Regions from separate parts of the Viridibacillus sp. FSL H8-0110 genome, predicted to be linked through region 1. Evidence: riboswitches for the same ligand, from Rfam matches in the RefSeq annotation. Region 1 holds a riboswitch; each other region holds the start of a gene.
What was found. A riboswitch is a leader RNA that binds a small molecule or an ion and turns the genes downstream of it on or off. The one in region 1 is predicted to bind S-adenosylmethionine.

Region 1 (3,277 bases):
TCGTCGGTGGTGATATGACTTTGACTGAAGATGTCTCCTTATTACCTAGGGGAACACAGGTTGCTTTGAAAATGTTTGAACTGGAGCAGGGAAGCTTTGCCCATTATGAAATGGTTTTACAAAATGTACTACCTTTTTGGGGCAGTATTAGCGGCAATATCGAATCCATCAGCATGAATAATCGGATCACCATCTGTGATTTTGACAATATTACCGAAACGAGAGAAACGATCATTGATAAGTATTTCACCAATGGTAAATATAAAAAGCTTACCTATGTCTATGAAGCGTTTGGTTACAAAAAAATTGTCACTCAAATTAATAAGATTAAAAAAAGTCATCAATGTCCTTTCTGTAAAGGGAAGAAAGTAATTTCTGAAGATGGACTACATGATGGTGTGTATAAATTATCAGTACCATGTGTTAGTTGTTATGAAAGTGGCATCAATGATGAAGGGCGTAAGGAAATCGTAGATGGCATAGACGTGCAAACATGGTTAACTGGCAAAGTAAGTGATGTTGTTGCTGAAAGTCCAAATCTTGAGGCTGTAGCTCATATTCCAATTTTCAATCGTATTCGTGATTTGAATAAGCGAGAGATGATGGGGATATATCAATTCCTTGAGCAAAATAATTAAATTAAATATAAAAAATGTGATATTTAAGTAAAGATTAGCTGTCACGCAATGAAGAAAACTCATTTGCAATAAAAAATTGCAAATGAGTTTTTATGCTATTCAGAAGAGGGATTGTTGGATTAAAATTGTCAACCTGGTTAGACAAAAGATTGGAGATTGGTTATGGACCCATGCATACTTGATCACAAACAACCATGAAGATTTGCAAGAGGAATTCATTAACTCCGATGTAAAGATAGTTCGTTCATTAAGTAATATAGAATACAACAATAAAAAATATGTGAATGAAGATATAGATGCTAGATGGATAGTATTTGGTATCAAACGAGGCTAGAATCGTATCTGATGCCTTTAATTTAGAAGGAAAAGTTATCATAATTGATTATAAGAGTCATATATTATAAAGAATTTTCTAAAATTTTCATTGACAATAGATTTCTAAAGTTGTAAATTAAGAATCAACAAAATAACTTTTTTCTTATCCAGAGAGGTGGAGGGACTGGCCCTATGAAATCTCAGCAACGGACGATGTACCGTGCTAATTCCAGAAGCGTATGCTTGAAGATAAGAAGAGTGCATGGACATATCGCCAACCTCTTCTTATCAAGGAGAGGTTTTTTTGTTTTAAAAAAATGATGAGGTGATGGATATGTCAACAGAATTAATCAATGCACTACAAACGTTAAAGGAAAAGAAATGGATTGATTTAACACATACTTTTGGAGCAGAAACACCACGTTTCAACGCATTTAAAGGGTTAGAAAAAACAACTCTATTTTCACATGATGATGGCTTTTTTGCTCAGAATTTTGCATTTGCTGGACAGTATGGAACACATTTAGATGCACCTATTCACTTTGTTCGTGATGCTCGTTATTTAGAAGAATTAGATTTAAAAGAGCTTGCATTGCCCCTTGTTGTAATAGATCATTCTAAAGATGCAGCAGAAAATCATGATTTCACCATTGCAGTTGAAGATATTTTGAAATTTGAGGCCGAACATGGAGAAATTGAGGCAGGTACATTTGTTGCTCTTCGTACGGATTGGAGCAAACGTTGGCCTGATGTTGAAGCATTTAATAACTTTGATGCAGATGGAAATCCACATGCACCAGGATGGTCAGTAGATGCACTTAAGTTCTTGTTTGAAGAGCGTCATATCAAAGCAGTAGGGCATGAAACTTTTGATACGGATTCTAGCATTTTATACCGTCAAAACAATGCATTACTAGGTGAACTATATGTATTGGAACAAGATACATATCAAGTAGAGTTGCTTACTAATCTAGACCAGCTACCTGCAAAAGGGGCTGTCATCTTTAACATCGTTCCTAAACCTGAGAAGGCTTCTGGCTTCCCAGTTCGATCATTTGCTATTCTGCCTTAAATATTCATCTAAAAAATACTAGCAAATGAATAATTGAAACTGAAGGTGAACTCTTTGGATATTAAAATTGATGATTTATCAAGAGATGAAGTTAAAGCGTTGTTGGAGGAGCATCTTCAAGGTATGGCACTAAATTCTCCACCAGAAAGTATACATGCGTTAACTATCGAGGAATTGAAAAAAACAGAAATTACTTTCTGGAGTGCATGGGAAGGCGGTGCATTAATTGGTTGCGGAGCACTAAAAGAACTGGATGCACACCATGGTGAAATAAAATCCATGCGTACTTCTTCATTATACTTACGGAGAGGCGTTGCAGGGCGTATGCTTGAGCATATTATTGAAGAGGCTAGGCACCGCAATTATAAGCGTTTAAGTTTAGAAACAGGTTCAATGGAGGCTTTTGAACCCGCAAAGAAGCTGTATTTGAAAAATGGGTTTCAATATTGTAGGCCATTTTCTAATTACATTGAGGAGCCGAATAGTGTATTTATGACATTAGAGTTATAAGTATATTGATTAATCATTCTATTAACAAAAAGATTAAATAAAAAACAATAAGAGCATGTTTTGAATAATCTTCATTCAAAACATGCTTTTTCTTTTTGTTCTTCTATATTTTAGTTGGACAATACAAGGCACTCTTTTTAATATTAAGAAAGCTTTGCAGAACAGCGAATAGCAGCAGCAATGGTTTTTATTTTTTGCTCATTTGCTATTAATGCTTGTTGAGCTTCTTCTAATGTTACTAGTTCGAAATGAATTTTAGCACCTGTTTGTAACTGTGCAAGGCTAGCTAAATCAGCAGTAATGACTTGAACCATTTTCGGGTAACCACCAGTTGTTTGGCGATCAGCCATTAAAATAATCGGTTTACCACTAGGTGGGATTTGAACGGTACCAAACGTAACAGCCTCTGATAATAATTCGAATTTCTCTGTCAAAGATAATGCTGGTCCCTCAAAGCGGTACCCCATACGATCAGCCTCTGTAGAAAGCGTGTAGGAGTTGTTTGTTAAGCACTGCTGACTTTCAGTGGTAAAACTATCCCACTCAGTACTAGGCATCACTCGTATTGTTTGTTGTTGATTTAATGAGATTAATTCGTTGTAATTTACAGACCACGAAGCAGGACCTACTAGTTGTATTGCATATTGATGTATTTCTTTATTTTTTTTAGTATAAGGTCCGATAATTACTTCATCCTGCTTTTGTAATGCTCTGCCTTCAAATCCGCCCATGCCCGCCTTTA
Region 2 (3,277 bases), 1.7 Mb from region 1:
CTCCAAATGAGGCATTAAGACAATATAAAGCTATCCTAAGTCGTGGAGGCAGTTCTGTAAATGGTAGCTCTAAACAAGAGCAAGCAACCATTAAAGGGAAAATTGTCCGCGTTTATAAAGAGAAAAGTGGCGACTTCACAACAGTATCGTTTATGTTAGATAACAAAGACAACTATAGCGTGAGCTCAGAAGTTGTACCATTAGCTATTTATCTACAAGAAGGTGACACAGTCGAAGTGAAATATATCAACTCAGGCGAAGTTTTCCTACCTGTAAAAGAGCTAGTAATCGAAGGTTTAGTCAAAGAATAAAATGAAATGCCTACCTGTCACTAAATAGTGGCAGGTTTTTTAATGGGATTATGAATAGTAATTTATCAAAGTGAAGGAGAAGAGGCGTAGTAAAACAACTTATAATAGGTTGAACTCATGCAAAAAAACTCTAAAACTAGGTATCCCTAATTTTAGAGTTTTCTTTATTACTTCCAAGTGAAGCCTTTCTGTGCTAAAAATTCATTGATATGTGGTCGACGCTGTTCTATTAAGAAATCCGCCATTTGTTTTGTCCAATTGGCCATTTTACGATTAGACCCGCGGCTTGCATAGTAGTCTTCCATTGTTGCATCATACTCATCTAACAATGTATCATATCGATCTACATCATAATTGTTTTCATGTAGTATAGCTTGAACTGGTAATCGAGGTTTTGTTTCATTACGCTTTGTAGGTACACCAATCGTCATAGCAAATAACGGGAATACATATTCAGGAAGACCAAATAATTCACTAATTTCTTTTGGATTATTACGCGCTCCACCAATATAACAGATACCGTAACCTTGGTCTTCAGCTGCAATAACGAAGTTTTGAGCGAAAAGAGCAACATCTGCTACACCTACAAGTACGTTCTCTGCAGAATCAGCAATAATTTCTACACCATTTTTTTGGCCCGCAACTTGCAGTCGTTTAAAATCTACACAAAATAAAAACGAAGCACCCGCTGTTCCAAATTGGAATTCATTATTCGAAAGTTCTCCAAGTTTTTTCTTTTTATCTTCATCTGTAACCCAAATGACACTATATGCTTGTACAAAATGAGAGCTCGCTGCCATTTGTGCTGTTTCAATTAAATCGACAACTACTTCTTTAGAAATAAGTTCTCCTGTATATTTACGCACAGAAGCGTGACTACGTAGTAATTCTCTTGTCATTATCCGAAACCCCTTTGCCAAATAATATATATTTACTGTCTATCTTTAGGCTAACATATTTTAAAGTCTACTTAAATTAAATTCATCTATCTAAAAATTGTATCTATTAAATTTAATGTTCAGAAAAAACAAATAAAAGTATTGACATTAGTTTGATTTATCTTCTATACTTGTCAACAAGATGGAACTGAATCAAATACTCTTATCAAGAGCGGCGGAGGGATAGGCCCTGCGATGCCCAGCAACCGGTGAGTGACGAACTCACAATGGTGCTAATTCCTACAGATTTTTAATCGGATCTGACAGATAAGGGGAGGAAAAATTGCTTATGCAACCCTCTTCTTAGCGAAGAGGGTTTTTATTTTTCCAAAAAATCCTCCTCACACCTCCGATTTGCCATCTCAAAAATACATTTAGGAGGAATGAATGATGACAAATTTACGTCCAGAAACTTTATTATTACACGGTGGCCAAGTAGCAGATCCAACAACAGGTGCTCGTGCTGTACCAATTTATCGTACAACTGCTTATGCTTTTAATAGTACGGAGCATGCTCAAAAACTATTTGCACTTGAAGAACCCGGTAATATTTATTCTCGTATTATGAACCCAACTGTCGATGTATTTGAAAAACGTGTTGCACTATTAGAAGGTGGAACAGCGGCAGTAGCACTATCTTCAGGAATGGCTGCTATTTCATTTTCAATTTTAAATATTGCACGCGCAGGCGATCATATTGTTGCTTCAGGTAGTTTATATGGCGGTACATATAATTTGTTAGCCAATACTTTACCACGCTATGGTATTACAGCCTCATTTGTAGATGAAAGAGATCCAGAAAACTTCCGTACAGCGATTCAAGAAAATACAAAAGCGATTTATGTGGAAACAATAGGTAATCCAAGTTTAACTGTAGTGGATATTGAAGCTTTGGCAAATATCGCACATGAAAATGAGATTCCACTAATTGTTGATAATACATTCCCATCACCATATGGTTCAAATCCAATAGAGTTCGGTGCTGATATTGTAGTGCACTCTGCAACAAAATGGATTGGTGGCCACGGTACAGTAATCGGTGGTGTCGCTGTCGATGCTGGTAAATTTGATTGGACGCAAGGGAAATTCCCTGACTATACAGAACCAGATGCATCTTACCATGGTATTCGCTACGGTGTTGATGCTGCAAGTGCTGCATTCGCAACTCGATTACGCGTTCAATTGTTACGTGATTTTGGTCCAACATTAAGTCCTGACAATGCATTCCAGTTAATTCAAGGTCTTGAAACATTACATTTACGTGTACCACGACATAATGAGAATGCTAAAAAAGTAGCTGAATACTTGCGTGGTCATGAAAATGTTGAGTGGGTTAGTTTCAATGGATTTGAAGACAGTGCAACTCACGAAAATGCGAAAAAGTATTTAAAAAATGGGTTCGGATCAGTATTAACATTCGGTATTAAAGGTGGCCGTGAAGCTGGTCGCCAGTTAATTGATAACATTGAGTTATTCTCGCATGTAGCAAATGTAGGTGATGCGCGTTCATTAATTATCCATCCAGCATCTACAACACACCAACAGTTAAGTGCAGTAGAATTAGTATTAGCGGGTGTTTCTGAAGAGCTTGTACGATTATCAATTGGTTTAGAAGCAATTGAGGATATTATAGAAGCACTAGATAACGCCTTCGCAAAAGTAACAGAAGCTGTTGTTACAAAGTAAGTATTTATTAATGAAGAAAAGGCTAATTCAAGGGATGACGAGGGGCATTATGTCGTCCTTTTTTCTTTTCAAATCGTTATTTTTAAACTAGTAACATTTAATCTGAAATTCCAAAATACAGTTAAAGTGTTGTTATTCTTGGCTTGTGTGACCTTCTGAGAAAAACAATTGTCCTTTCCGGAAAGATTTTTCTTGTAATCTGTTCATTTATAGTCTAGAATCATCAATAAGTAAAAAAATTGAAGTACAGTGTATTAGTAATTGATATAATTGCTAAACGCTATTTGAAAAACTATTCGTAAGGGGATTATGGGGGATATACGCTGTAAAGGGGTTAAATAC
Region 3 (3,277 bases), 1.5 Mb from region 1:
CACTTTACCGATAATCGTAGAAGTTTTTGCGCCCATTGAACGTGCCGCTTCGATGACACCTTTATCAATTTCTTTTAACGCAATTAAAACCATACGCGCATAAAACGGTGCTGCTCCAATGATTAATGCTGGTAATGCGGCATTGGGACCTCGAATTGAGCCTAATAATAGTTTCGTAAATGGTATTAATAGAATCACTAAAATAATGAATGGAATCGAACGGAAAATATTCACGATCGAACCTGTTAACCAACTTACTAATTTATTTGCCCATAATTGCTGAGGGCTCGTCAAAAACAGCAAAATACCTAAAGCTAAACCAATGACAAAAGTGAAAATTGTAGCAACACCTGTCATATACAGTGTTTCTATCGTTGCTTCCCACATTCTGTCCCATTGTACATTCGGGAAGAGATCATTAAGCATTTTCGATCACCTCCGTTTTTACTCCATGTTCATTCATATATGTGACTGCTTTTTGTACATTATCATTATTGCCATCTAACTGTATAATCAGCGTGCCATATGGCCCGCTTTTCGTTTGCGAAATATTACCATGGACAATATTCACGTCCAAATTAAGTTCACGGCTTAAATGTGAAATAACTGGCTGACCAGTTGAAGAGCCTACAAACATTAATTTTACAAGTGTTCCTGATGGGTAGTTTTCAATAATTTGTTCAATTGATTCTTTACGTTCATTCGTATCTGTAATTTGAGAAACAAATCGTTTTGTAACGTCTGCTTGTGGTGATTGGAATACTTCTAGAACATCACCATTTTCAACAACTTGTCCAGCTTCCATTACTGCCACACGATGACAAATTTTACGAATGACATGCATCTCATGCGTGATAAGTACAATAGTTAAGCCTAATTTCTCATTGATATCGACTAGTAAATCTAAAATTGAATCCGTTGTTTCAGGATCAAGTGCTGAAGTAGCTTCATCACAAAGCAGTACTTCTGGGTTATTTGCCAGTGCTCTAGCAATACCTACACGTTGCTTTTGACCACCTGATAATTGAGAAGGATACGCCTTTTCTCTGCCTTTTAAACCAACTAATTCAATAAGATCTAATACCTTTTTCTGACGTTCTGCCTTAGATAAACCTGCAATTTCTAATGGAAATGCTATATTCTCTTCTACAGTACGTGACCAAAGTAAATTGAAATGTTGGAAGATCATACTGATTTTTTGACGCGCATTACGTAACGCACTTCCTTTAATCGACGAAACTTCCTGACCATTCACAACAACTTTACCGGTCGTCGGTTGCTCCAAACCATTTAATAAACGAATGAGCGTACTCTTGCCTGCTCCGCTGTATCCAATAATGCCGAATATTTCTCCGTCTTCAACAGATAAATTCACATTTTTGACAGCGGTTAACTCTCCGTTAGCGGTTTTATATTTTTTCATAACATTTTCTAACTGAATCACTGTCATACCACCTTTATTTTAAAACTAAAAAGTATGCACTTTCTACTGGCATCTCTTAGAAACTAAAAAAACCCTTCTGCAGATTAACAGAAGGGTTCAACGCAAAGCTATATACGTAAAACCGTTCTCTCATCTTCCAAAGTAAATACTTTGTGTGATTTGGCACCGTGCCATATAAATATGACGGTTGCCGGGCTTCATTGGGCACTTCCCTCCACCTCTCTAAATAAGAGTAACGACTATATTTAATTAGTTATGTTTGCTACTTTATCACGCTATTGCTTCAACGTCAATCGTTTTGACGTAATTTTTCAAACAAAAAAGGTACTGATTGAAAGGCATAGATTTTATCATGAATTTTCCCATTCTTCGAAATAATCAAGCATGGGACACTTTCTATTTCATAATCAAACGCTACATCTTGTATATAATTCAAGTTCGCTTTACCAATAGGAATATCGCTAACGACATGTTCTACTACTTCCATCATTTTCGACGCAACTGCACACGTCCCACATAATGGTGTATACAAATAAAAAGCCGAAAGCGAGGAGTTTTTCATAGTTTCTTCCCATTGTTCACGTGACCATTCTTCCATCTTCTTCATTCCTATACTATTAGATATTCTTTATGAACTGTAAAATTTGCCGCCAATAATATTCTAGCTAAATGTCTTCTAGGAGTAGCTTCTACTTGTTTATAAGTAGAGGAGGTGTGTAGATGACGAGCATTTGGGAACTCTCTTTTAAAAAGAGCACGGAGCTTATCACCCGATGAGTCAGCATCAAAGAATGCATACAATTCGCAGTCCTCATATGGTGCCAAGATTTCTTCTAATCGGCTTGCACTAACTGTTCCATTCGTACATATTATCGGAATGTTCTCTGCTAGTATTGGCGCAATTCGCAACTTATCTTGGCGCCCTTCCACGATAATCAGCTTGTTAAAAGTCATATATACCCTCCTAACAAATACTTTTTGCCGTTTACCAAGTTTAAAAAAACGCCGAGCAAATGCACGGCGTTTTCAGATCTTATTCTTCGATAATTGCTTCGTATTGTTCTGCAGTTAATAATGCATCAACTTGAGCGTTATCAGCTGGTTCAACTACAACCATCCATGCTTTATCGTATGGAGATTCGTTAACGAACTCTGGGCTTTCTTCAAGCTCTTCGTTAATTTCAACAACTTTACCAGAAATCGGTGCGTAAAGTTCTGATACAGTTTTTACAGATTCAACACTGCCGAATGGTTCGTCTGCTACTAATTCGTCGCCAACCTGTGGAAGTTCAACAAAAACGATATCGCCTAGTTCAGATTGTGCGAAATGTGTAATACCGATACGTACTTTTCCGTCTTCAGTTTTTACCCATTCATGTTCTTCAGAATAGCGTAAGTCTTTTGGTGTGCTCATGAATACCCCTCCAAATATGTAATTATATTCACTTTAAGTTTGACATATTTCCATTGTAAAAACAAGCATATGTCTGTGTTATTTCCATGTCTGTTCAAAGTCTGATTCTTTAAATCCTAACGTCACTTTTTTACCGTCTGTAACGATTGGACGCTTGATTAACATACCATCCGAAGCAAGCAATTCTAATTGCTCATCTTCCGACATATCAGCAAGTCGATCTTTCAATTGTAGCTCTCTATACTTCATTCCTGAAGTATTAAAAAACTTCTTTAATGGTAAACCACTAGCATCTAAATATTGTTTTAATTTCTCTTTAGAAGGTGATTCTTCAACGATGTGCTTATCTGCATAGTTTACCCCATTTTCGTCTAACCATGCTTTTGCTTTACGACAAGTTGTACATTTTGGATATTGAA

Region 2: another riboswitch for S-adenosylmethionine. It lies ahead of MHH98_RS19970 (O-acetylhomoserine aminocarboxypropyltransferase/cysteine synthase family protein); the one in region 1 lies ahead of MHH98_RS11575 (cyclase family protein).
Region 3: another riboswitch for S-adenosylmethionine. It lies ahead of MHH98_RS03885 (methionine ABC transporter ATP-binding protein); the one in region 1 lies ahead of MHH98_RS11575 (cyclase family protein).

The regions. Positions count from the first base shown of each region.
Region 1 covers NZ_JBBOPJ010000001.1:2,311,708-2,314,984, reverse strand. The annotation lists gene MHH98_RS11580 (ATP-binding cassette domain-containing protein) at 1-638, shown strand, start outside; SAM riboswitch class I at 1,114-1,209, shown strand; gene MHH98_RS11575 (cyclase family protein) at 1,288-2,025, shown strand; gene MHH98_RS11570 (GNAT family N-acetyltransferase) at 2,080-2,535, shown strand; gene MHH98_RS11565 (5-oxoprolinase subunit C family protein) at 2,679-3,277, opposite strand, start outside.
Region 2 covers NZ_JBBOPJ010000001.1:4,035,235-4,038,511, reverse strand. The annotation lists gene MHH98_RS19980 (hypothetical protein) at 1-311, shown strand, start outside; gene MHH98_RS19975 (NADPH-dependent oxidoreductase) at 479-1,210, opposite strand; SAM riboswitch class I at 1,410-1,523, shown strand; gene MHH98_RS19970 (O-acetylhomoserine aminocarboxypropyltransferase/cysteine synthase family protein) at 1,640-2,935, shown strand.
Region 3 covers NZ_JBBOPJ010000001.1:785,472-788,748, reverse strand. The annotation lists gene MHH98_RS03890 (methionine ABC transporter permease) at 1-426, opposite strand, end outside; gene MHH98_RS03885 (methionine ABC transporter ATP-binding protein) at 419-1,444, opposite strand; SAM riboswitch class I at 1,571-1,677, opposite strand; gene MHH98_RS03880 (thioredoxin family protein) at 1,734-2,042, opposite strand; gene MHH98_RS03875 (TOPRIM domain-containing protein) at 2,054-2,398, opposite strand; gene gcvH (glycine cleavage system protein GcvH) at 2,478-2,858, opposite strand; gene MHH98_RS03865 (arsenate reductase family protein) at 2,937-3,277, opposite strand, start outside.